Linked DNA regions of Rhodopirellula baltica SH 1. The protein of the gene in region 1 interacts with the protein of each later gene in a pairwise test. Links are inferred from orthologs where the notes say so. Each region holds a gene or a part of one and is shown on either strand. Other genes may lie near its edges. The genes, in order: lpdA, odhB and RB_RS25700.

Evidence for each region.
Region 2: the proteins of lpdA (region 1) and odhB interact in binary tests that used the Escherichia coli proteins (3 or more experiments, as listed by UniProt). The link is inferred for Rhodopirellula baltica SH 1 from one-to-one orthologs.
Region 3: the proteins of lpdA (region 1) and RB_RS25700 interact in binary tests that used the Escherichia coli proteins (3 or more experiments, as listed by UniProt). The link is inferred for Rhodopirellula baltica SH 1 from one-to-one orthologs.

The regions. Positions count from the first base shown.
Region 1 is NC_005027.1:624,726-632,552, reverse strand. Bases 3,179-5,993 are described here. They hold lpdA (dihydrolipoyl dehydrogenase), read left to right. Parts: upstream 3,179-3,779; coding sequence 3,780-5,207; downstream 5,208-5,993. Other genes in these bases: RB_RS02450 (S9 family peptidase), read left to right, coding at 5,569-5,993; rpsD (30S ribosomal protein S4), read left to right, coding at 3,179-3,683. In the rest of the region: RB_RS02475 (family 16 glycoside hydrolase), read left to right, coding at 1-7; RB_RS02470 (WYL domain-containing protein), read left to right, coding at 137-520; RB_RS02465 (Gfo/Idh/MocA family oxidoreductase), read left to right, coding at 1,384-2,766; more of rpsD, read left to right, coding at 3,075-3,178; more of RB_RS02450, read left to right, coding at 5,994-7,827. UniProt on the Escherichia coli protein: Lipoamide dehydrogenase is a component of the glycine cleavage system as well as of the alpha-ketoacid dehydrogenase complexes.
Region 2 is NC_005027.1:4,926,500-4,934,456, forward strand. Bases 2,021-4,965 are described here. They hold odhB (2-oxoglutarate dehydrogenase complex dihydrolipoyllysine-residue succinyltransferase), read left to right. Parts: upstream 2,021-2,811; coding sequence 2,812-4,119; downstream 4,120-4,965. Other genes in these bases: RB_RS18830 (exonuclease/endonuclease/phosphatase family protein), read right to left, coding at 2,021-2,481; RB_RS18845 (ankyrin repeat domain-containing protein), read right to left, coding at 4,207-4,890; RB_RS18850 (NAD(P)H-hydrate epimerase), read right to left, coding at 4,929-4,965. Also shown: RB_RS18820 (sulfite exporter TauE/SafE family protein), read left to right, coding at 1-7; RB_RS18825 (cysteine desulfurase family protein), read right to left, coding at 26-1,213; more of RB_RS18830, read right to left, coding at 1,240-2,020; more of RB_RS18850, read right to left, coding at 4,966-5,663; RB_RS18855 (FmdB family zinc ribbon protein), read left to right, coding at 5,792-6,022; RB_RS18860 (Trx7/PDZ domain-containing (seleno)protein), read left to right, coding at 6,187-7,545. UniProt on the Escherichia coli protein: E2 component of the 2-oxoglutarate dehydrogenase (OGDH) complex which catalyzes the second step in the conversion of 2-oxoglutarate to succinyl-CoA and CO(2).
Region 3 is NC_005027.1:6,650,425-6,658,514, forward strand. The notes cover bases 3,097-6,174. They hold RB_RS25700 (ATP-dependent helicase), read right to left. Parts: upstream 5,779-6,174; coding sequence 3,415-5,778; downstream 3,097-3,414. Other genes in these bases: RB_RS25695 (peroxiredoxin-like family protein), read right to left, coding at 3,097-3,230; RB_RS25705 (hypothetical protein), read right to left, coding at 5,898-6,174. In the rest of the region: RB_RS25685 (glycoside hydrolase family 32 protein), read right to left, coding at 1-1,281; RB_RS25690 (adenosine kinase), read left to right, coding at 1,451-2,446; more of RB_RS25695, read right to left, coding at 2,538-3,096; more of RB_RS25705, read right to left, coding at 6,175-7,640. UniProt on the Escherichia coli protein: A helicase with DNA-dependent ATPase activity. Unwinds DNA duplexes with 3'-5' polarity. Translocates on single-stranded DNA with 3'-5' polarity. Initiates unwinding more efficiently from a nicked substrate than double-stranded DNA.

The DNA.
Region 1 (7,827 bases):
ACGCTGATCCGCGAGCAGTGGAAAGCCCGAAAGGCTGAGCTCTTTACCCGCCGTGACCAAACGTGTCACGGCGGTGGCGATGATATCAACATCGAAGTTTGATTCACCGCCGCCCCGTTCTTTCGGACCGCTTTCCATGTCAGTCGCAACGCTTTCACCCGCCACATTCGACGCCAGCGAACAAGCCACCACCGCGTTCGCTCCTTCCGGTGAAACGTTCGCTCGATCCCACGGCCGAGTTTGCGATCGAGCCAATTCCAAGTGGAGCCCCGCGAAAGTCTTGCGAGCCGCGATGGCGGACAGCGACCGATTCGTCGTGCAATTGGACTATGTCGATTCCAAGGGCAAGCGAACTCGCCGAACCGTCAGCCCCATCCGATTCGCGGCCTCCGACCGTTTTCTCGGCCTGTGCCTGTGCCGCGAAGAGCCTCGTCAATTCCATCTTTCACGCTGCAGCAATTTCCAATTGCTCGACGCGGACGACGTGATCATGCCCGTCGAAATGGTTGAACTGGACTGATCGAACTGGCCAGCTTCGGCAGCTCGACGCGATTTGTGGCTTTGGATCGACGGAGCGATCCGAAGCCAATGACGTAGGACAGGTCACAACTGGGATTGGTCAACGGCCGACCAATGACGGGCTCGCGAGGCCCGTGGACCGCTCGCAACGCCTCCCTCCCCTTCAAGCATTGCACACGGTCGCCAGTTGCGACCTGGCCTACAGATTCGACGCTTCCCCGCAAATTTCCAAATGCAAATCGCAAATCGTTCGCCTCGCTGAACATCAGCCGCATGGCGTTAGCCACGGTTCTTGCCCTGAACATCAGCCGCATGGCGTTAGCCACGGTTTTCGCTCTGAACATCAGCCGCATGGCGTTAGCCCAATGGCGCTTACTTCCCCAATCCACCCTCCCCCTGGGAGGGTCGAGCGAAGCGAGGGGAGGGCTACACACCGGTTTTTAGGTTCGCCCTCCCCGGCCCGAAGCGGGCCGACCCTCCCTGAGGGAGGGTGAAGTAAGTGCCAATTGGCGTTAACCACGGTTCGTCGCCCTGAACATCAGCCGCTTGGCGTTAGCCACGGTTGTCCCCTCAAAATATCAGCCGTTTGGCGTTAGTCACGGTTCTATGCTCGAAACCGAGGCTAACGCCAACGGCTCACATCGTTGCTCTCCCCCCATCAACCCACCCAATTTCAAATTTGCAATGTCCACTTTGCAATTTGCAATCGACCCGAACCCGCCCCGCCACCCAAGTCTGTAGACGATTCCCGTCACCCGGCCTCTTGGGTTACCATTCTTCCTGCAAACTGGAACGAGCGGCGTCTTCGATGCCAATCAAGTTCCCACCCCACCTCGCCCCCGACCTTTATCCGGAGCCCCTTCGATGCAACCTTCACGCCGTGGATTCTTGAAAACCAGCGCCCTGGCAGGCGCCGTCGCTGGTTCGACCGTGACCGCCACTTCCAAGCTGATGGCGGCGGAGGAGACCAAAAAACTTCGCCTGGCAGCCATCGGCGTCGGCGGCAGTCGCGGGCGTTACAACCGCGGTGGTTCGATCGCCAACGACGCGGCCAAATACGCGACGATGGTCGCTGTTTGCGATGTCGATGACCTGCACACCGAAGAATTCAGCCAAAAGCACGGCGGCAACTTGAACAAGTATCGCGACTACCGCGAGATGCTGGAAAAGGAAAAACCCGATGTGGTCACGATCGGAACCCCAGACCACTGGCATGTGCCGATCGCGATCGCGTGTTTGCAAAGCGGTGCGGATGTCTACTGCGAAAAACCGCTGACGCTGACGATCGACGAAGGCAAACAGATTCGCAAAGTCGTCGAAGAAACCGGCCGCGTGTTCCAGGTCGGAACCCAGCAACGCAGCTCGGGTGATTTATTCCAAAAAGCGATCGCGATGGTCCAGTCGGGCTACGTCGGCGACAACGTCAACGCTTACATCGCGATCGGCGGAGCCCCTGGTGACGGACCTTTCGAAACCACGGAAGCCCCCGACGATTTGGATTGGAACCTGTGGGTCGGCCCCGCAGCCAAGGCCGACTACTGCGAAGAACGCCGCAAGTACTTCCGTTGGTTCTTTGAGTATTCCGGCGGCAAAATGACTGACTGGGGCGCTCACCACATCGACATCGCTCAGTGGGCGCTCGCTCCTGGTGAAGACGGCCCCACGACGATCAAGGGCACCGGCGAATTCCCCAAAACCGTTCCAGCCGATTTCAATTGGAACTCGTTCTTCAACGGCGAAGCCTCGCTGCCCAACGGCTACAACACCGCGACGAGCTTCAACATCGAGCTGACCTTTGACAGCGGATCAAAAATGGTCGTCACCAACCATTACAAACGAGAAGCTGAGAACATCGATTTCCCCAACGGGATCCTGTTCGAAGGCGACAAGGGTCGAATCTTCGTCAACCGCGGCAAGCTGACTGGTGCTCCGGTCGACAACTTGACCGAAGAAGACAACGCCAAGCTCGACGCGAAAATCGCTGAGCTTCGCAAAGGAAAAGCGGCGATGAGCCACATGGCCAACTTTTTTGCCTGCATTGAAGACGGCGGTCAGCCGATCTCAGACGTGTGGTCGCACCACCGCACGATGACGTCCTGTCACCTGTGCAACATTGCGTTGATGTTGGGCCGAGAATTGAAATGGGACCCGAAAGCCGAGCGATTTGTCGACGACGAGCAAGCCAATGGGCTGATGAGTCGCAAGTCGCGGGAAGGATTTTCAGCCGAAACCCACGCGGCGAGCTGAAATCCGGTCGATTCTGTGATCGATTGACTTTCATTCCTCTTGTCAAAACGGGGCCCAACGACGACACTTGCGGCCCCGTTTTCAAAATTTTGGCGTGAACACGTGAGTCCAATGGTGGACGACACGAAGGAACACGCCGCAATTCCCCGCTGCACGTCGCACTTGCAGCCTCGTTCTTGAACGAGGATTCGCTCGCGAAACGGGTCACTGAATTGGATCGCACACGGAATTTCCGTTGAGCAATCGCGTTTCAGGGACCGGTTTGGAGTCGATCAGACGCGACGTTTAGCACAACCGTGAAAGTCACGATGGCACGTTACACAGGACCAAAAGCCCGCATCAACCGCCGCCTCGGCACGATGCTTTACGAAACAGCCGGCGCAGCCCGTGCGATGGACCGTCGTCCGCAACCACCAGGGATGCACACTCGCGGTCGTCGCCCGAGTAACTACGGTGCGGCTTTGATGGAAAAGCAAAAGATCAAACACTACTACGGTTTGGGCGAACGCCAACTCCGTCGTTACTTTGAAAACGTTGGCCGTAAATCGGGCAACACCGGGGAATTGTTGTTGCTGATGTGCGAACGCCGTTTGGACAACGTTGTCCGCCGCGTTGGTTTCACCAAGACTCGCCCACAAGCTCGTCAGGGCATCACCCACGGTCACTTCCGCGTCAACGGCGTGAAGGTCACCAAGCCCGGTTACATGCTTCGCGCTGGCGACCTGATCGAAGTTCGCGGCCGCGAAAACTTGAAGAACCTGTACCGTGGTGTGATCGCCAACTCGCCACCAGACGGACTGGATTGGGTCTCGTTCGACAGCGAAACGCTGCGTGCGACCGTCCTTTCGCTGCCAGGCGCGGTTGACATCAGCCTGCCCGTCGACGCTAACAGCGTCGTCGAATTCTTGTCTCGCTAACGCGGGTCAACAACGGATTGCAACTCATCGGCCGCGTGTTCTTCACGCGGCCGTTTCCTTTCCCGAATCGTCTCTTTTTTTGCTCTGGTTTCAATCATGCACGCTCCGGTTGTCGTTCTCGGTGGTGGCCCCGGTGGATACGCGGCGGCTTTCTTGGCAGCTGACGAAGGAATGGAAGTCACAATCGTCGAAGCAGAACCTCGCCTCGGCGGGACCTGCCTGATCCGTGGCTGCATCCCCAGCAAGGCTCTTCTTCACGTCGCCAAGGTCATCAGCGAAGTCGAAGAACTGAAATCAGAGTGGGGCATCGAGTACTCGGGCGAACCCAAGATCGACGTCGACGTCGTCCGGGCTCGCAAAGACAAAGTCATCGACAACCTGACCGGCGGACTCGGCGGACTGGCCAAACGTCGCAACGTCACCGTCATCCAAGCTCGCGGTTCCTTCGTCAGCTCCAACGAACTGAAGCTCGAAGGCGACCATGAGTCGATCCCAGAAGGCGGCAAGCTAACTTTCGACAAATGCATCGTCGCAACAGGCAGCATCCCCGCGATGCCGCCCGCCTTTGACATCGGCAGCGACCGAGTCATGGACAGCACCGGTGCACTGGCACTCAAAGACATCCCGGAAACCTTGCTCGTCGTCGGTGGCGGCTACATCGGTTTGGAAATGGGAACCGTCTACGCTCACTTGGGTTCCAAGGTCAGCGTGGTTGAACTTGGCGAAGGCTTGCTGCCGGGGGCCGATCGCGACCTCGTCAAACCATTGGCCAAGAAGATCGACAAGATGTGCGACGGCCGAGTGTTCCTGAACACCAAAGTCGGCTCGCTAGCCGAAGACGGTGACAAGGTTGTGGTCAGCTTTGAAGGCCCCAGCAAGTTTGGCACCGAATCCTATGACCGAGTCCTGATCAGCATCGGCCGCCGTCCCGTCACCCGTGGACTGGGTCTGGAAAACACCAAGGTCGAAGTCAACGAACGAGGCTTCATCGTTTGCGACGAACAACAACGCACGGCCGACCCAAACATTTTGGCCATCGGTGACGTCGCCGGCGACCCAATGCTGGCTCACAAAGCCACCCACGAAGGCCGCGTCGCCGCGGAAGTCTTGGCCGGCAAAAATGTTGCCTTCGACAAAGCAGCCATCCCAGCCGTCGTGTTCACCGATCCCGAAATCGCCTGGGCCGGCCTGACCGAAGGCGAAGCCAAAGCAGCCGGCCGAAAGGTCGACGTCGAAGTCTACCCTTGGGCGGCCAGCGGTCGTGCTCAAGCCATCGGCGTGACGAACGGACTGACCAAATGGCTGGTCGATCCAGAAACCCACCGCGTGCTCGGTTGCGGCATTGTTGGAACCGGTGCTGGTGAATTGATCGCCGAAGCGGTCCTGGCAATCGAAATGGGCTGCGAAGTGACCGACATCACCGAGTCCGTTCACCCCCACCCAACGCTCAGCGAAACGTTGATGAACGCCGGCGAAGTCCACTTCGGAACCGCGACCGAGATCTACAAGCCGAAACGGAAGTAGGTCGCGGAGAGAGGAAAGTGGCTCAGGACCACAGGGCCACAGGTGGTGCCAAACATGCCACCACCAATTGCCAATTTGCATTGTTCAATTTGCAATTTGCAATCTCCCCTCCAGCCCCCGCTCGCAATCCTTTGAAACAAGCACCGGCCACGTTCTCCATGGCCGCACGACAAACCGTCCAACCGATACGGCGCGTCGCGCCGTTCACCTTCGGTGGTGATTGCTGGCTTGGTTTCTTCCGCTGCTTCGGATTCTTGGCGTCCTGGTGGAAACGCTTGGCCTGGCGAGCCAAAATGCGTGCTCCGCTTTCCGCTCACCATGGTGCCGCATGCTTGCTTGCCGACGTTTTCTTTTGGTCTCAATGGCTCTGACCCTTGGCATATTCAGCCAACTTTCCACCACGACCACACCCGCGCTTGCCAATTCCAACGAAACGTCGAAGGCACCACCGACGCCGCCAAAAACCGATCCGGCGGTCCTTTCGCTCCGCCGCCTGTTCAAGACATCCGACTTCCGATCCAAATCGCGCACGCTGACCTGGGACAATAACGAAGACATCCTGTGGGAACGCCAGTCCGGGAAAGAAGGACCGGCACTGAACCAGCTTTCTGTTCCCGATCTCGAATCCACCACCATCGTCCCTCGTGAAACCTTCTTATTACCAGCGACAGAAGCCGAGGTTGACGGCGACGCAGAATCAGCGGACTCGGAATCCGAAGAGGCCAGTCCCAAGCCGATCGAGGTCAGCCAATGGACGATTTCCGCCGACGGACGTTACTTGCTCGTGTACAACAACACCCGTCGAGTTTGGCGGCAACACACACGCGGCGATTATTGGTTGCGTGACCTCAGCGATGATTCACCAGAAGCAACATGGCGAAAGATTGGCGGCGAAGACGCTCCCGACGCCAAAACCATGTTCGCGACCTTTGCTCCTGATGGGCAATCGATCGCCTTCGTGCGTGACAACGACTTGTACCTAGAGGACTGCGAAACAGGTGATCTGCAAATGGTCGCTGGCTCGGACGACCCCAAATTAATCAGCGGAACATTTGACTGGGTTTACGAAGAGGAGCTCGGCCTGCGAAATGGATTTCGATTCAGCCCCAACAGTCAAAAGCTGGCGTTCTGGCAACTGGACAGCAACGGTGTTCCGATCCAAACGATGATCGACAACACGTCCGAGCGATACGCAAAAGCGATTGAGTTCGCTTACCCCAAAGTCGGCCAAACGAACTCCGCCGCCAAGGTCGGCGTCTGGGACCGAACCAGCAAAAAAACGGTGTGGTTGGATCTGCCCGGTGATCCACGTGAAAATTACATCGCCGCGGTTGATTGGTTGCCCAGCGAGTTCACACACGCCAACGAGCGATTGCTGATTCAGCAACTCAATCGAAAACAGAATCAGAATCACGTCTACCTCTGCGATGTCGAAACCGGTCATTGCGTCAACATTCACACGGAAGTCAGCGACGCTTGGGTGCGGCATCTTCGTGAACTGCACTGGTTGCCAGGTACCGTCTTCAAAAACGATGCGTCGGACAACTCATCGCCGCGCCTGCTGTGGTTGTCTGAACGATCAGGTTGGCAACACATCGAAGCCATTGAAATCCCTGCCCCTGATTCCCTCGAAGAAGAATCCAATCTGCCTTCACGAATCACGCCGGTGACGGGTGGCTCGTGGGATGTGATCTCGATTGCGGCCGTCGCGAAGGACGGCAGCCACATCGACTTCATCGCGTCGCCAGAGCAGCCTTCCCAAAGGGCACTTTATCGCGTGTCGCTCGAGCAAGGCTTGAGCGGGCAACTGGCGACGACACCCGAGCGGATCTCGCCAGACGAAGGCGGCACATTTTCTTATTCGGTCAGCCCCACGGCGGATTACGCACTGGAGTCCTGGTCCGATTTCAATTCCGCTCCGCAGCAACGGCTCGTTCAGCTCGATCCCTACAAGCGATTGAAGACGTTTGACGACAACGAGAAGCTTCATGAGAACCTCGAAAAGCTCGCTCCCGTTCACACGGAATTCGTTCGACTGCCGATTGGCGAATTCACGGATGATCCAGCGTCCAAGGACATGGAGCTGGACGTGTGGATCATGATGCCGGTGGGCGAAGGCAACTCGATCGAGAGCTTGCCGCCCAAGAGCGTTCCGTTGCTGGTGCACGTCTATGGCGAACCAGCCGGACAAACCGTACTGGACCAATACGGCGGGACGACTTATTTGTGGCACCGCCTGCTGACGCAACATGGAATTGCTGTTGCGAGCGTCGACAACCGCGGCGCCAACGCGCCCCGAGGCAAAGCGTTCCGGCAATCGATCTACAAACAAATCGGACGCATTTCGATCTCCGACCAAGCTCATGCCACGCAAGCGATGCTGAAGCATTTTGCTGCTCTCGATCCCGAGCGAGTTGGATTGTGGGGCTGGAGCGGTGGCGGGTCCTCGACACTCAACGGGCTGTTCCAATTCCCAGAGCTGTATTCGATGGGAATCGCCGTCGCTCCGGTGCCGGACCAACTGGATTACGACACGATCTACCAAGAACGCTACATGGGGCTGGTCACCGAAAACCGTGAGGCGTTCGTCCAGGGTTCACCCATCACGCACGCCAGCGGC
Region 2 (7,957 bases), 4.3 Mb from region 1 along the record:
GATGTAGGCAAAAGTGGGATAGGTTTCAACCAACCAACTTCTGGTGCGATGCGATCAGTTGATCTGCGGCGGAGTTGATTTCGTCGGCTGTGTTGAATCGCCCGACACCGAACCGAACGCTTCGGCGAGCTTCCGATTCGGTCAGCCCCATCGCCAGAAGCACGTGACTGGGAAGAGCCTCGGTGCTGCTGCACGCCGATCCACTGCTGAATGCGACTTCCGGAGTGGCGGCCATCCAGGCTTCGCCTTCCACATCCCGCAAACGCACGTTCAGATTGCCTGGTAAACGAACCGACGAATCGTCATGCCAATTGGCACCATTGAGTTGCAAACCATCAATCGATTCGTGCAGGCGTCCCCAAAGCAATTCACGCAGTGTAAGAATCCGCGAGGTATCGCTTTCCATTTCATCGATCGCGATTCGCAGTGCCGTTGCCATTGCGACGATGCTGGCGGGATTGAGCGTTCCACCACGAAGCCCTCGTTGTTGGCCACCGCCGACGATTTGGGGACGCAGTCGCACGCGTCGGTTGCCGTTGCCAACGACCAGGAAACCAGTGCTTTTAGGCCCATAGAATTTGTGTGCCGACGCGGTCAGCAAATCAACGTCCGACGCGAGCGCGTCCACCGGCAATCGCCCGACCGCTTGGGTCGCATCGCAGTGCAGCAGTGCGCCTGCTTCGTGAGTGATTTCCGCGATCGTTTTGATCGGCGCGACAGAGCCAATTTCATTGTTTGCCCACATGATCGAAACCAACGCGGTCTGATTGTTGACCGCGGCACGCAACTGAACCAAGTCGACTTGTCCGGCCGAGGGATGATCGTGTGGATGGACTCCGACGCGAATGATTTCGATGGGCTGACCGCCGGCAGAAAGCTGCTTGGACAAATCGTCCGCCACTTCCAAAACCGCTGGATGTTCGGTTTCGCAAACAACCACTTGGTGTCGTTTACAACGCGGGTGCATCAGCACACCTCGTATGGCCAGGTTGATGCTCTCGGTGGCGCCAGACGTGATGACAACGCTTTCGCGGGGAGCATTCAGGATTGCCGCCATGGAATCGATCGATTGGTCAATCGCTCGGCGAACTTCACGTCCGGCTTCGTGAGAATCACTGTGCGGGTTGCCAAAGTGCTGCGTCAGATAGGGCAACATTGCTTCCACGACGCGAGGGTCGCAAGGCGTCGTCGCATGATGGTCGAGATAGATCATCGGAAACCGCGGTTTGGAATCGTCAGCTAGCGAAGCGTTTTGCCGCTTGGAAGCGACGCTTGTTGCACAACGGCTTGATCCAAGGTTGCTTGATTTGCAATCGGGGATCCCTCCAGTGCCGAGAACTCTGCGTACACCGGCAAGTAACTGGACACGGTTTGTGCTTCGGAAAGGCTGAGATTGTACACACGCAAGAAGTCATAGACCCCGCCGCGACCGATCGCTTCGGCAGTTGATTTGAAATCAAACACGATGTTCTCGGTTTGATGTCGGCCAAAGATATCGGTGGGCGTGCTGGACACCGCGGCACGGACCGAGCGTCCTGCGATTGTGGGCAACAGATACGCATCGTCGGCCTGGAACAATCCCATCATCAGGATGTCGTCTTCGCCGCGGCCATCGTCTCGGATGGAATCGAACAGCTGCCCCAGCAAAGCGACTTCACTGGGAGCACGTCCCAAATCGATTCTCACATTGGCAACCGTGAACGTCCACGCCCGCGATGCACTCGGTTGGGCCGCACGAAACCATGCCACCAACGGGTCATACAGCATTTGCTGGTCCGGATCAGCGACCGTGTAGGTTTGGGTTCGATCCACGCGAATGCGATCAGGACGGAACAAAATCACCATCTGCTCGCCGCGTTCGGCGGGACCGGTTGGTCCACCTAGCACGTAGTCGTAGACCGGACCTCCATTGCCGAGCGAGCTTTCATTGATCGCATCGACCATTCGTGGAACGAGATCTTGGTGCACAGACGAAACCTGTTGTAACGCGACCATGTCGAACTGACGAACGACGCGAATCAAATTCATTCGGCAAATATTGCTGGCCAACTTCGTCGGGCCAAATCCGTCCAGCGACCATGAGGCGATGCGAAGATTCTTGAACTGAGCAGGACGCTTTGCAGAGATCTGCTCGGCCGGCGCAGAACCATTGCCGTCGTAAACCGGATTCCCCCAGGCACGATCAGCCGTCGACGGGCCCGATCGCAACATGTCGCTGGGACTGTAGATCACCGGGTCGGCCTCGATGGGATTGCCCGATTCGTCGACCGGCCAGTCCAACGATTCGCGTGCGTCGGTGGAAGAAGTGAACGTGAATGGATCGTCGAGTTTCTCCCAGGCGAATTCCGCCTTGGGTTTGATCGCGACTCCGTCCAATCCGTCGATGTTGTAATGTTTGAAGAAGTACCATCCCCCGCCGATCAACAACACGACGATCAAAGCCATTTGAATCGGATGGCCTTTCTCGGGTGCATCGGACATGACTGCCTCCGGGACTTTTGGGGCGGATGTGGGGCGAAAAACGTACTTCAGGGCATGCTTCTGTTCGTGGCGAACCAATTCAATCGGCCACCATCGTTTTGAATCGGCGCCCACATCGTTGCAGCCCAAAAAAAGGACACTGATCCCCCCCTCCCTCACAACCGGCAAACTTCCTGGGGTGCTGGTCGAGACATTGCCCAGAAACCTTGGTCAATCTTCGATCCCGAAGGAGCCAAACACGCGTTACGCGGCTGACACTGTGCGATCGGCTCGTTATTCTGGTTGCTCGTACCGTCCCAGCTTTTTCTATCAAGTGGTTGAAACGTTCCCGTGAGCGACATCATTCCCGTCGAAGTTCCTACCGTTGGCGAGTCGATCAGCGAAGTGCAAATCGGCAATTGGCTCAAACAAGAAGGCGACTGGGTCAAAAGCGGCGAAGACCTCGTCGAAATTGAAACGGAAAAAGCGTCGGTGCAAATCCCCGCTCCCGCCAGCGGATACTTGCAGTCGATCACCAAACAATCCGACGAATTCGCAGAAGTCGGCCAACAAATCGCCTCGATCCAAGTCGCTGAACAACCCGCTGGCGGCGACGGCGGATCCTCCAACGGCGGTTCGGCTCCCGCAGCCGGAAACACCGCTTCGGCACCGGCCCCGACGGCATCAGCACCGGCACCATCCAGTCCAGCCAAGAGCGGCGGCGGATTTGTCATGCCAGCTGCACAGCGATTGCTCGACGAACACAAGCTGGACGCATCGCAAGTTCCCGCGACCGGCCCCGGTGGTCGGTTGTTGAAGGAAGACGTGCTGGCCTACATCCGCAACGGATCTTCGCGACCCGCGCCCGCCGCACCACCGGCTGCTCCCGCCGCACCAGTTGCTCCGACACAGCAAATGTCTTCACCAGAAACGGCATCGCTGATGACCAGCGGTGGTTACCGGTCCGAAGAAGTCAAACCGATGAGCATGCTGCGTCGCACAATCGCGTCGCGGCTCGTCCAGGCTCAGCAAACCGCCGCTTTGTTGACCACATTCAATGAGATCAACATGGCACCCGTCATGGCGATCCGCAGCAAATACAAAGATGCTTTCGCGAAGAAACATGGCGTCAAGCTTGGCTTCATGTCGTTCTTTGCAAAAGCGACCGTCGAAGCCCTCCGTCGTTATCCCGCCGTCAACGCGGAAATCCGCGGCGACTCGATGGTCTATCGCAACTACCAAGACATCGGCATCGCAATCGGCGGTGGCAAAGGCTTGGTCGTTCCGGTCCTTCGCAACGTGGAACGCATGTCGTTTGCCGAAGTCGAAGGCAGCATTGCCGAGTACGCTCGTCTGGCCGGCGAAAACCGATTGCAACCAAGCGACTTGATGGGTGGCACGTTCACGATCAGCAATGGTGGCATCTACGGATCGCTGCTCAGCACTCCAATCGTCAACCCACCACAAAGCGGCATCTTGGGTCTGCACTCGATCCAAGAACGCCCCGTCGCGGAAGATGGCCAAGTTGTCATCCGCCCAATGATGTACGTGGCGCTTACTTACGATCACCGCATCGTTGACGGTCGCGAAGCGGTTGGCTTCTTGGTCGCGATCAAAGAAACGATCGAAGATCCAGCTCGATTGTTCTTGGAAGTCTGATCAGGCCGCGGGCTTCATCCAGCTCGCACGCTCGATGGAAGGTTTCCCTCGGTTCCTGCCATGGCAACCGGACCTAACGGCCGTCGCTTACTTTTGAAGTCGTTTCACGACTTCGGTGTGGCCGTTGCTGCTAGCAAAGTCAATTGCGGTTTCGCCGTCGATGTCGGCTTTGGTTGGATCGGCTCCCGCCTCGAGCAACAACTCGACCACCGCCATTTGACCTTCCGCCGCTGCGAACATCAGCGGTGAAAAGTGTTCTTCGCTGTCGACCAAGTCCACCGCCGCACCGGCGTCGAGCAATAGCTTGACCGTTTCTGCATTGTCAGCGGTCGAGGCATACATCAGTGCGGTACGACCAAACGAATCTCGATGGTCAACTTCGACCTCCTGAGACAAAAACCATTCGACCACCGGTGTGTGACCGTCGAACGCAGCCATTTGCATTGCCGTGCGTTGATGCTCGTCCATCGCCGAAACATCCACGCCCTGCCCCGCGAGTCGCTTGACACCAGCCAAGTCACCGATCATCGCGGCTTCACGAAACTTGTCTTCGGGTGACTTCTCGGGAAGCGGAACATCTTCCGAAGTGGCCATGCCTTCGGGAGCCTGAGGTGCCAGCACATCTTCTCGCTCACGCCGCGGGAAATCCTCCGGTGACAACCGCTTGGATTCGCACCCTGAAAGTCCAATGGCCGAACCGAGGATCAAGACGCTCAAGACCGAGGACCGGCGAACGGAAACGCGACGCGTTTGAAGGGAAGAGTATTGCATGGCCATAACATAGTCTCAGCGACTGTGGCCGGCCACGCTCACACGCTGAATTGGCGCAGTAGCTCAAGCGGCACGCCGATTGAAATCACGTGAACTTCGCCAGTGAAACGGGCAGCGCCCAACTTCTCAAAACCGACCTTGGGTGCGGCAAACGTCAGCGTGTGATCGGCCCGAAACGTCGTCTCGCCCGTTTCTCCCGTGTCGCCGTTCATTCCCGTTGGAATGTCCAAAGCGATTCGAATTGCGGAGCTCGCGTTGGCTGCTTCCACCACCTCAGCGTAGCGTCCTCGAAGCGGTGGCTTGGCGCCGGTGCCCAGCAGGCCATCAACCACGATATCTGTTGCCGGCAAACGTCCAGCTTCGACAGCTTCTCCGACAACCTGAATCTTGATTCCCGCCGCCTCCGCGATCTTTGCTTGGATGGCGGCGTCGCCTTGCAATTCGTTCGTCGCTGCCATCGCCAGAATCATCACTTCGCGTCCGGCCAACTGCAAATGCCGAGCGATCGTGAATCCATCGCCACCGTTGTTGCCTTTGCCGCAAAGAATCAGCACGTTGCCCTCAGGCGCGAGCTCCTCAATGAGTTCGGCTGCGCCACGCCCCGCATTTTCCATCAGGATGATGCCGGGCATTTGGAATTGCTCCATCGCCAAAGAATCAATTTCGCGTATTCGCTGGCACGTCATCGGCGGCAACTGCAATACCGGTTTCATCATCACATCCATCAAATTTCGAACGAAGCCAGGACGGGCCGAAAGAACTTCGGGACTCATCCGGGATACAAAATACCGCTTCTTCGACCATTCCCAGTGGCCTGAACGCCTTCCTTGAGAAACAATGGGGCTGTGGGCGTGGTGCCCACCGTTTTCTCCTTGGATTGTGTTCCTCTCGGATACCGAAGATGCCTCTGTACGAATACGAATGCAAGTCGTGTGATGATGTGGTTGAGATCCTGGTTCGATCGCCAGGCGAAGAAGTGTCCTGCCCCAAGTGCAGCAACGCTGAACTGACACGTGTCCTCAGCGTCCCGTCGGCTCCCTCAATGAGCGGCGGCAGTTCGAGCCTGCCGATGGCTGGCGGCGGCGAAGCATGCGGTGCCCCGCGATGCTGCGGTGGCGGTTGCCAAATGTAGCGTGGCTGAAAAGCTTCTTTTTGCGAGCTGCATGAATTCTCAAACGGGGCGTGGAATCGTTTACAATCCACGCCCCCATCTGACGCTTTTTGTAGATGCCTGATTGGTGCCCGTCCTTTTCCGAGGCATTTCCTGCGGCGTCCCTTCCAGCCAGGAGAGTTTTCATGAGCCGCCTTCAACGATTGCGCGCCGTCGCACTCATCCCCGCCCTCCTTTCCACCGGCTTCGCCTCGTTCGCGAGTGTTGATGAAGCGGTTGCGAAAGAGGATCGAGAAACGATCGTTCGCAATGATCGTGAACGTGTCCTGGCGACCGGTTACTGGATCTACAACGATCTGAATGCCGCTTACGAACAAGCCCGCCAGACCGGCAAGCCGATCCTGGTCGTCTTGCGTTGCTTGCCCTGCGAAGAATGCGTCAAGTTGGACGATGACTTGGTCGAAAGCGACCCGGAACTAAAGCGTCTGCTCGATCAGTACATTCGCGTTCGTGTTGTCGGCACCAACGGACTGGATCTGAACGTTTTCCAATATGACACGGACCAGTCCTTCGCGGTTTTCATGCTCAATGCTGACAAAACAGTCTACGGCCGCTTTGGGACGCGGTCACACCGCACCGAATGGCTGGGTGATGTTTCTTTGGAAGGAATGGCAGCGGCGCTTCGGGAGAGCTTGAAACTGCACAAAGCCTATCCTGCCAATCGTAAATCACTGGCGGGCAAAACCGGTGCCCCATTGGAATTCGCTTCGCCGGAAAAGTACCCCACACTGACAGACCGCCCCGACCATCTCGACTATTCAGGTCAAGTCACGAAGAGCTGCATCCATTGCCATCAAATTGGCGAAGCCCGGCGCGACTACTACTGGCAAAAAGGCCAATCGATCCCCGAAGAGGTTCTGCACCCTTACCCGCACCCGAAATCGATTGGGTTGGTGCTCGACGCAAGATTCCCTGCTCGAGTGAAAAGCGTTGCCAAGGATTCCGCCGCCGCGAAAGCCGGTTTTCAGGTGGGCGATGATTTACTGAGCATCCAATCACAACCGCTGGTATCGATGGCAGACGTGCAGTGGGCATTGAATCAAATTCCTGCCAAAGGCGCCGAGGTGGACGTCCAAACCAAACGCGGCGACCAAACGCAGACCATCACGTTGTCGTTGCCCGAAGGCTGGCGGCGATGGGACGATCCGTCGTGGCGAGTATCGTCTTGGATGATGCGGCGGATCGCCGGTGGGGGAATGCGTTTACTCCCTCTGGACGAAAGTGAGCGTCAGAAACTAGATTTGCGATCGCCGATGGCACTTCGAGTCGCCAACGTCGGCAAGTACGGGCTCCACGCGACCGCTCACAAAGCCGGCGTGCGGGTGGATGACATCTTGATCGAGTTCGACGGCCAATCGGATTTGATTCGCGAAGCGGATGTCTTTGATCACGTCAACGAGAAGTTTCGCCCGGGCGATCGAGTCCAGATGAAGTTCCTTCGCGATGGCCGCGAACGAACAGTCGAAATTCCAATCCAGAAGTGACCCGATTGATCCCATCGGGCCAACCACCTGCCCCGCGGCACGGACGCCGCTTTTTTATTTTCTTTCGGCAGTCGCAGACGCTTGCCTTCGGTTTGTGACTGCCCTGAATCAAGCAAGACGGTGCGTTCCGCTACAAACTCGCGCTCCGTCGCCCTTGAATCTGGACGGCCGGTCTTTTTCTCTCGCCGTGACAACTGCAACCGAACTGGCATCGCAGGCTGCTGATTCCTGCAAATGGCTCTTGATCGACATCGATTAAGGAGCGACTGACATCCGTGGCCGCCGGGTTACTTCCCGACATGACCGCAGCATCGACACTGTGCTGATTTGCTTGCATTGATCGCAGGAACGCCCACCGTGGTTGGAAACTGCTGCCAAAGACTGCAAGACGGAACCGAAGACGAACAATGAT
Region 3 (8,090 bases), 6.0 Mb from region 1 along the record:
CAACATGCGGATGGTCAGCTTTTTGTCGTGGTCAGGCTTGAGTGACTTTCCTAGCAACAGTTGCTTTTCGATGTCGTAAACAATCTCTTTGTTTGCGATCCGGAAGACAATTTGACCGGCGGTGGAGTCGCTCAAGTCGAACGTCGCGGTCAAGTCGAATGCCTCGGCGCGAACGTCTTTCAGTAGCCCGCCGTTTTCATCCTCGGGGGTGATTGTCTCGTTTGTCCAATTCGTAGTGTCATCGTAGATCGTCGTGATCGCTTGTATTGGTGTGCGGGTGACTTTCATCTTTCCGTCGTGAGTGACCAAGCCAATTTTCACCGGGAACGTTGCGTTGCGTTCCCAGGGGCTTTCACCGATGCCTCCGTTCCAATGATCGTTCCATGCGATTTGAATCACATCGCCTGACGGAAGGTTGGGCCGAAAGAAGGTTTGCCCGGCATAAAAGTCGGGTCCAACATCCATCACCAAAGTTTCTTGTTCCGGTGTGAAGCGAACTCCGTCAAACTGGCCAACCAAGTAGGAACCATTTGCGTCGTGAAGAACCCACTTCATGTTCTCTGTGTTGCCGTCAAGTGGCAATTCAAACATGTCCGGGCACTCGTAACCAAAGTCGATGTTACTGAGTTGTTTCCACTCGACCAAATCGTCCGACCCGTAGAGCGTCGTTCCGTTCTCGTACAGTGCGAGGATCCACTTGCCGGTTGGTTCGTGGAAGAACACGCACGGATCGCGGGGGTCGGCTCCCTCAGTTTGGTTAGCAACCGGATTGCCGGAGTAGTCATGCCATGTGGTGCCGCCATCGTTGCTCCACGCCAAGCAGGTCCCTGCCTTGGTTCCGGTGTAGATCATCACCATGGCTTCTTTGGTTGAGCCGGTGATCTTCTCGGCGGTTTCTCCTGAAATCAAGACGCCGCTACCGGAGTAGACCTGTGCTCCGCTGACATTGCGTTTGGCTTCGGCGGGCAAAAATGATTCTTGTGGGATGAGCGCGACGCCTTCGTCTTTCCAGTGCAGCAAATCGGGGCTGGTCGCATAGCCACCGTGGCGAATCGCTTTGCCCCATTGATACAGCATGTGGTATTTGCCGTCGGCGTAGATCAACGCGTTGATGTCGTTCATCCACTCCGATTTTGGGCTGAAGTGAAACTGATTGCGGTAGTCTTCTCGGTAGTCGATTCCAGCAGGGTGCGGGTCGTATTGAGACTGGACGGGAGAAGCCGGTAGCACGCAAGCGAGAACCGTCGTGGCGACAAATAGAATGTGGTGTGAGGTGGTCATGGATGGTGGGGGGCGTGGGGTGCGATGGTCAACCGCGTCAGTATAGCTGGCTGGCGGAGTCGTCTCTCGCGAGTACACTGCGGACCCGCCCAGCGGATGCGAGGCTGCTTTGGTCCAGGCCAATTCGCGGGCAAGGACGAGTCTGTTTCTCTCACTCTGGTTGAATTTGATGACGCATGATGTTTACGCGGTTGGCAATGCTCTCGTTGACATTCAGACAATGGTTGCCGATGACCTGTTGTCCGAACTGAAGCTCGACAAAGGCATCATGACGCTGGTCGATGACGAGAAACAAGCGACTGTGCTGAGTCGATTTGACCTGCCGTCGCTGTCTCGCTGTGCAGGCGGTTCGGCCGCAAACACCATCGCCGCGGTCGCGGATTTTGGTGGCAAAGCTGCTTTCGTCGGCAAAATTGGTGACGACGAAACCGGGCAGTTCTTCTTGAAGGACTTGCGTGCTCTCGGTGTCACCATTGACGTGGATCCTCAGCCTGGGACACCAAGCGGAACATGTGCGGTTTTGATCACCGAAGACGCTCAGCGAACCATGCTGACGAACTTGGCCGCATCGACCGCGTTGTCCGAAGCCGACATCGACGAAGCCGTCATCGCGGCGAGCAAGTACGTCTACATCGAAGGCTACTTGTTCACCGGCGAACAAACCAAAGCGGCCGCTTACAAGGCGATCGAGCTAGCGAAAAAGAACGATGTCAAAGTCGCGTTCACCGCCTCGGATCCTTTCCTCGTCAACATGATGAAGGATGAAATGTGGGATTTGATTCGAGGCCCCGTCGATTTGTTCTTCTGCAATGAAGAAGAGGCCAAGAGTTTGACCGGACTGGAAGACCCGATCGCTTGTGCGAACAAGATTCACGAGTCAGCCGAGAACGTTGCGATGACTCTGGGGCCGAACGGTTCGATCTTGATGCACGGCGGCGAAGCGATTCCCGTGGAAGGCGTGAAGGTCAAAGCGATCGACACGACGGGAGCGGGTGACATGTATGCCGGCGGCATTTTGTACGGCATCACCAACGGTTTGGATTGGCGTCAGTCAGGCCACTTGGCTTCGCACGCCGCCGCCCGGGTGGTGGCTCAAATGGGCGCTCGGTTGCAGAAGCCATTCACCGAAGACGAAGTCAAGCAGCTGACCGATCTGACTGTCTGAGCGAAACGTCAGTCAAAGTCACAGGTAGGCTCGATCATCCAACGAAAAAACGCACCGGCGATGCAATCACCGGTGCGTTCTTTTTTGAGCGTCAATGATTCAAATACTGAAGCTTTTTCACCGCGGCGACGACGTCGGCGGGTTCGGCGCGTTTCTTGTAGTCCGCATCAACAAATGCGTAGGTGATCTTTCCATTGGTATCGATCACGTAGGTCGCTGCAAGAGGCAGTTCCATCGCGCCGTTGTCATTACGCTTGGCAAGTTGGAATTTGTCGCGGTACACCGGAAGGATTGATTCAGGCAAGTCGAACACGATGCCGTACTTTCGTGCGACTTCGCTTTTGCGATCGTGCAAGACGAGCATTTCCAGGTCGTTGGCTTCCGCCGTTTCTTTGGCTTTCTCAGGCACTTCGGGGGTCAAGACGACGAGCTTTGCACCAGCGCCTTCGATGGCCGAAAGTTGTTTCTGCATGGCTCGCAATTGCAGGTTGCAGTACGGGCACCATCCGCCGCGATACCACATCAGAATGACGGGGCCTTCGGACCAAACGTCGCTGAGTGTGACTTCGTTTTGGTCCCACCCTTTCAGTGTCGCGTCAATTGCTTCGTCACCGACTTTCTTGGCCGATTCTTCGATGCCAGTCGCACGCACTTGCTCGACGCCACGTTGAAAAGTTTGCAGCACTTCGGCCGGATATCGTTTGGACGAATTGTCGGCTGTCTCTTTGAGTTGGGCTGATAAGCTGGAGGTCGATGATTCGTCGGCGGATGCAAATGGGGACATGGCAAATGCAGGCAGAAACGCCGCGCAGAAAAGGAGAGAAAGCCTCATGGATTCACAACGCTTGGTCTTGAGTGAAGAGAAGGTGTCAACTGAGGCATGATGTCCGCTGCCACGGTCAATCCGCCAATTCAAACTCGGACGCCCCGCCCACGCCGCCGCGATTGATTGGCGTCAAAGCCACGAATCAGCGTTCCACCAATTCGATTTTCGCGAATGCCAATCGGAAGGTTTCCTCGGTTTCTTCAAACTGAATCTTGGCGGTCCGCTTGGGGCCTTTGCCTGTTAGAGCGACGATGGTCCCTTCGCCATACTCGCTGTGGCGGACCGTGCTTCCTTCGCGGTAGGCACCCAGTGGAGTCACGCCGGATTGCAGCAGATCACTCGCCGTCTTGAGTTCGGCTTGGATGGAAACCCTGGGCTTCTTTTTCTTCGGCGGCGGCACATCATCGTGGTACACATCCGGAATCGCGGATTGGTCCGTCATCGGAAGAATTCGTGGTCCATCAGCGACGTCCGTTTGGCCAGCCGGACCGGTGTCGGTGACCGCAGCGGGTTCTTGGACCAGGTCCCATGAGTCCGGGTACTCGTCGTCATAGGCATCGTCAAAGAAGTTGCGACTGCCTTTGACTTCGACGACTTGCATCTCATCACGAGGCAGTTCGCCCAAGAACATGCTGGGGATCGCAGGTTGGTTTTCGCCACGGAAGCTTCGCAGTTTTGCGTAACTGATCTGCAACCACTGTTCGGCTCGTGTGACTCCCACGAACAGTAAGCGACGTTCCTCTTCGAGTTGTGTTTCGTCTTCTTTGCTGCGGCGGTGAGGCAGCAGGTTGTCTTCCACCGCGATGATGAAGACGCGAGGGAATTCCAAACCTTTCGCCGCGTGCAACGTCATCAAGGTCACGCGGTTGTTGGAATCCTCGAACGCGTCGGTGTCCGAGACCAACGCGACCTGTTCGAGGAACGCTTCCAAGGATCCGTCTTCCGGATGCATTTGATCGAATTCAACGGCCGCGGAAATGAACTCGTCGACGTTGGCGATCGGATTGTTGTCTTGTTGTTCCGGGGTGGTTCGTTCGAGGTAGGCAACGAATTTGATTTCTTCGATCAAGAACCGGAGCAGATCCTCCAGCGTCGCGGTCGCTTTGATGCACAAACGATCGTACAGACGAATGAAGGACGTCACCAACGTTTTGGCGCGTTTGGAAAGCGTGTCAATCTCGTCAACACGTCGGGCGGCTTCCAGCATTGGAATTCGATGATCGTCGGCAAAGCGTTGGATTCGCTCCAGCGTCTTGGCGCCGATGCCTCTCGTGGGCGTGTTGATCACACGTTGGAACGCGACATCGTGACGAGGGTTGTTGATCAGGTGCAGATAGGCCAGCAGATCCTTGATCTCTTTCCGTTGATAGAACTCCAGACCGTTGACGATTTGATACGGGATGCCGCGATTCCGCAGGGCATGTTCGATCGACCGAGTCAGTGCGTTCATCCGGCACATGATCGCAAAGTCGCGAGGTTCGGCGTTGCCGGCGATCATTTGGTTGGCGATCTCATCGGCAATGCCGTCGGCTTCTTTGTAACCGTCCTCGTACTGTCGCAGCGTGACTGCTTCGCCGGTCGGGTTGTCGGTGAACAGGTTCTTTTGTTTGCGACGTCGATTGTGCCGAATCAGTTGATCGGCGACGCGAAGGATTTCGGGTGTGCTGCGATAGTTTTGTTCCAGCCGAACCGTTTTGACCGCCGGGTAATCCTTTTCGAAATCTAAAATGTTGTTGAGGTCGGCGCCTCGCCATCCGTAGACCGATTGGTCGGGGTCACCCGTCACGGCGAGGTTGGGGTGGTCGACCGAGAGCGCGCGGACAATGGCGTACTGAGCCAAGTTCGTGTCTTGGTACTCGTCAACCATGATGTACTTGAGTTTCTCATCGAGGTTCGATCGCACCTCGGGGTTCTCCCGCAGCAACCGAGCGAAGTGGAAAAGCAAGTCATCGAAGTCAACCGCGTTGGCGGTCAGCAGTTGCTGTTGATAGACCGGGTAAACCTTTGCCGCGACGGTGTCACCGGCGCGACCCGTTTGCTGGGCCATGATCTCGGGAGTGATCAGCCGGTTCTTGGCATTGGAAATCGCCGATGCGATTTGCTCGGGCGATGTGTGGCTTGTTGAAACGCCCGCCGCTGTGATCGCGCGTTTCATCGCGGATTTGGAATCGGACGAATCGTAAATCGAGTAGTTCTCGGCCAGTCCGACCATTGGTGCGTAACGCCGAAGTTGCTGCGCACAGAAACGGTGAAACGTTCCCATCCAAACCGGTTGGTTGGGGGCGAGCAAATTGACTCGCGACCGCATTTCATCGGCGGCTTTATTGGTGAACGTCAGAGCCGCGATTTGCCACGGGCGAATCCCGCTTTGCAGCATGTACGCGATGCGGTGGGTGACGACGCGTGTCTTACCGCTACCGGGGCCGGCGATAATCAGCAGAGGTCCGTCGATGTGCTGGACCGCTTCGGCTTGTGCGGCGGTCAGATCTTTTGTGATGGCATCCATGACGCAAGATTAGCGTTCCCAGGGAAACTGGGCAACGCAAACAGGGGACCGACCCGATGGCCGATCCCCTGTGTGAGATTTTCAGAGAGTGATTGTTTGGCGATTGACCGCCGAACGGATCACCACATGTATTCAAAACCTGCTGCGAAACCGTTCAGTGTCAGCGACGTTTCCGAGGTGCTTGGTGCTGAGACACCGGCCCCGTTGGTTGCGAAGTCGTCGATGAAGCTGTTGTCCAGCGGAGCGGCGTAGACGTCATCGATTGTCAGCAGGTGATACGAACCACGCAGCGACAACGAGTGCGAGAATCGGTAGATACCGGTTGCTTGGAAATCCAAGATGAAGGCACCGTCTTGTCCGCCCGATTCAAACGTGTTCAATGCACCGGGGGTGATTCCGATCGACGAGGTTTGACCGAAGTCGTTCTGAACCCATGCCCCTTTGACTTCGGCACCCAGTTGAATTCCGGGGCGAGCGTTCCACCAAAGGTCGACGCCGGCTTGAGGACCAAAGTATCGGTTTTCAATGTCGAAGCTTTGTTGGAAGTCAGCGATGGTGCTGGAGGTTTCGGAGCCGTTGAAAGCGTATCGGTTGTCGAAAACCACGTGTCGGAGGCCGAGCAACCAAGAGCCTTGGAATCGTCCGTACGGTCCGACGGTTCGACGACGGTAGTTGATTTCGTAACTGTCGAATTCCGCTTCGGAAGTGATCGATTGGAAGTTTGACAGGTTGGCGTATCCGCCTGCCGGCGTGGTGCCGAAACCGGAATAAACCGAAGTCAAGTTTCCGCCTGGGTCAGATGCCGAGGCGGAGCCGCCCCATTCTTGGCCGCCCATGAAGGTGAACTCGACATTCGAGCCGGCACCGAAGATCAGTGCGAACGAGATGCGAGCTCCGGCTTCCAGGTCATCGTCGCCCAAGTCATCCTGGGTCAGCACTGGATTGTCAGCAACATTTGGCGTTCCGGTGGTCCCGTCGTTGGTCAAGACACGACCATCGGCGAACCCATCGAGCTCCTGTGTCAGGAACAATCCTTCGACCGATACGTCGTACCAGCGTTGGGCTGATTTACCGGCTTCAGAATAAGGTCGCAGAGCTTCGGCTAGACCGGCCAAGCCGCCGCCGATGTGTGCTGCCAGGATGCCGAAGTCGGTGCTGCCGGGGCCGCACTCATTGAGGCTTCCAAGCAATCCGCCCTGGCCGAGTGAGCCGTTGGTCAGGCACGAGCCCAATCCACCGCAGGCACCGCATCCGCCACCGCCGCATGATCCACAGCAATCGCCCATCACAGCAGGCAATAGGCCGCGGAAGTTGCTGCCGCATTCTCCACTGGTGCAACCCGAGTCGCCGCATCCGCAGCTCATCGTGTCGCATCCGGCTGCGTAGCCACCGCCGAGGAAACCACCGCCTTGGTAACCAACTGGCATGACGCCAGCAGGTGCGTAGGCGGCTTGCGGGTAACCGCCTGGAGCGTAACCAGCAGAGCCATATCCACCCGGCATCATCAGCGGAGCCGATGGCAAGGTCGTGGCGATCGATTGTGCACCCGGCATGGAGCCTGGTGGCATCGACATGGCAGGCATGCCGTCGACCATCCCTGCTGGTTGAACACCGGGCGGTAGCATGAAGCCACTCGCCTCGTAGTCCATTTCATCACCCGCGGTGGGTGGTGCTGCAGCGACTGGCGTGGCAACTGCGACGGCAATCAAGCCACCACAGACCAGGTCACGAAGCTTTCGTAATTTAACCGTCACGCTTTCGCTGAATGATTCCGTCATCCCATTGTCCTCAAGGGTCACACGCAGTCCGGTTCTTTGGTTGGGTCCGGGTTTGATTTGGGGATCGGGGGTCTGGGCCATCATGGGTTGCTCGTTTCTTTGCCTGGCAATTCGTCGCATTGCAATCGTCTCCGCGGTCACAAAGACCCCAAAATCCCCCCGGGGGTCCCGCTCACGCGAGAACGCCCAGCCATAAAATGTCCTGTGGCTGTTGGGTTGCTGAATGCTCCAAAGGATTTCGCATCCGGCGACCCCGCCGTTGTGGACCGTTCCGCCGTGGACCGAGGTTGAAAGCGTTTCCGGGGAAGCCTGCCGCCAAATTGGGGGCAACACCGCGGAAAAGGAGTTCAAACTCGAACGAAGAAACCGTTCCAGGCGGAGTTATCGGCACAACTTCCAGCAAACATTCGGTAATTCCGGAACAATCGGACCAACCCGAGCGATTGACACAACGATTCCAAGTGGACTGGAACACGAATTGCCCCTATAGAGCCCTGGATTCGCTCCCTGCCAAAGAGGCAGGATGTGAATTCA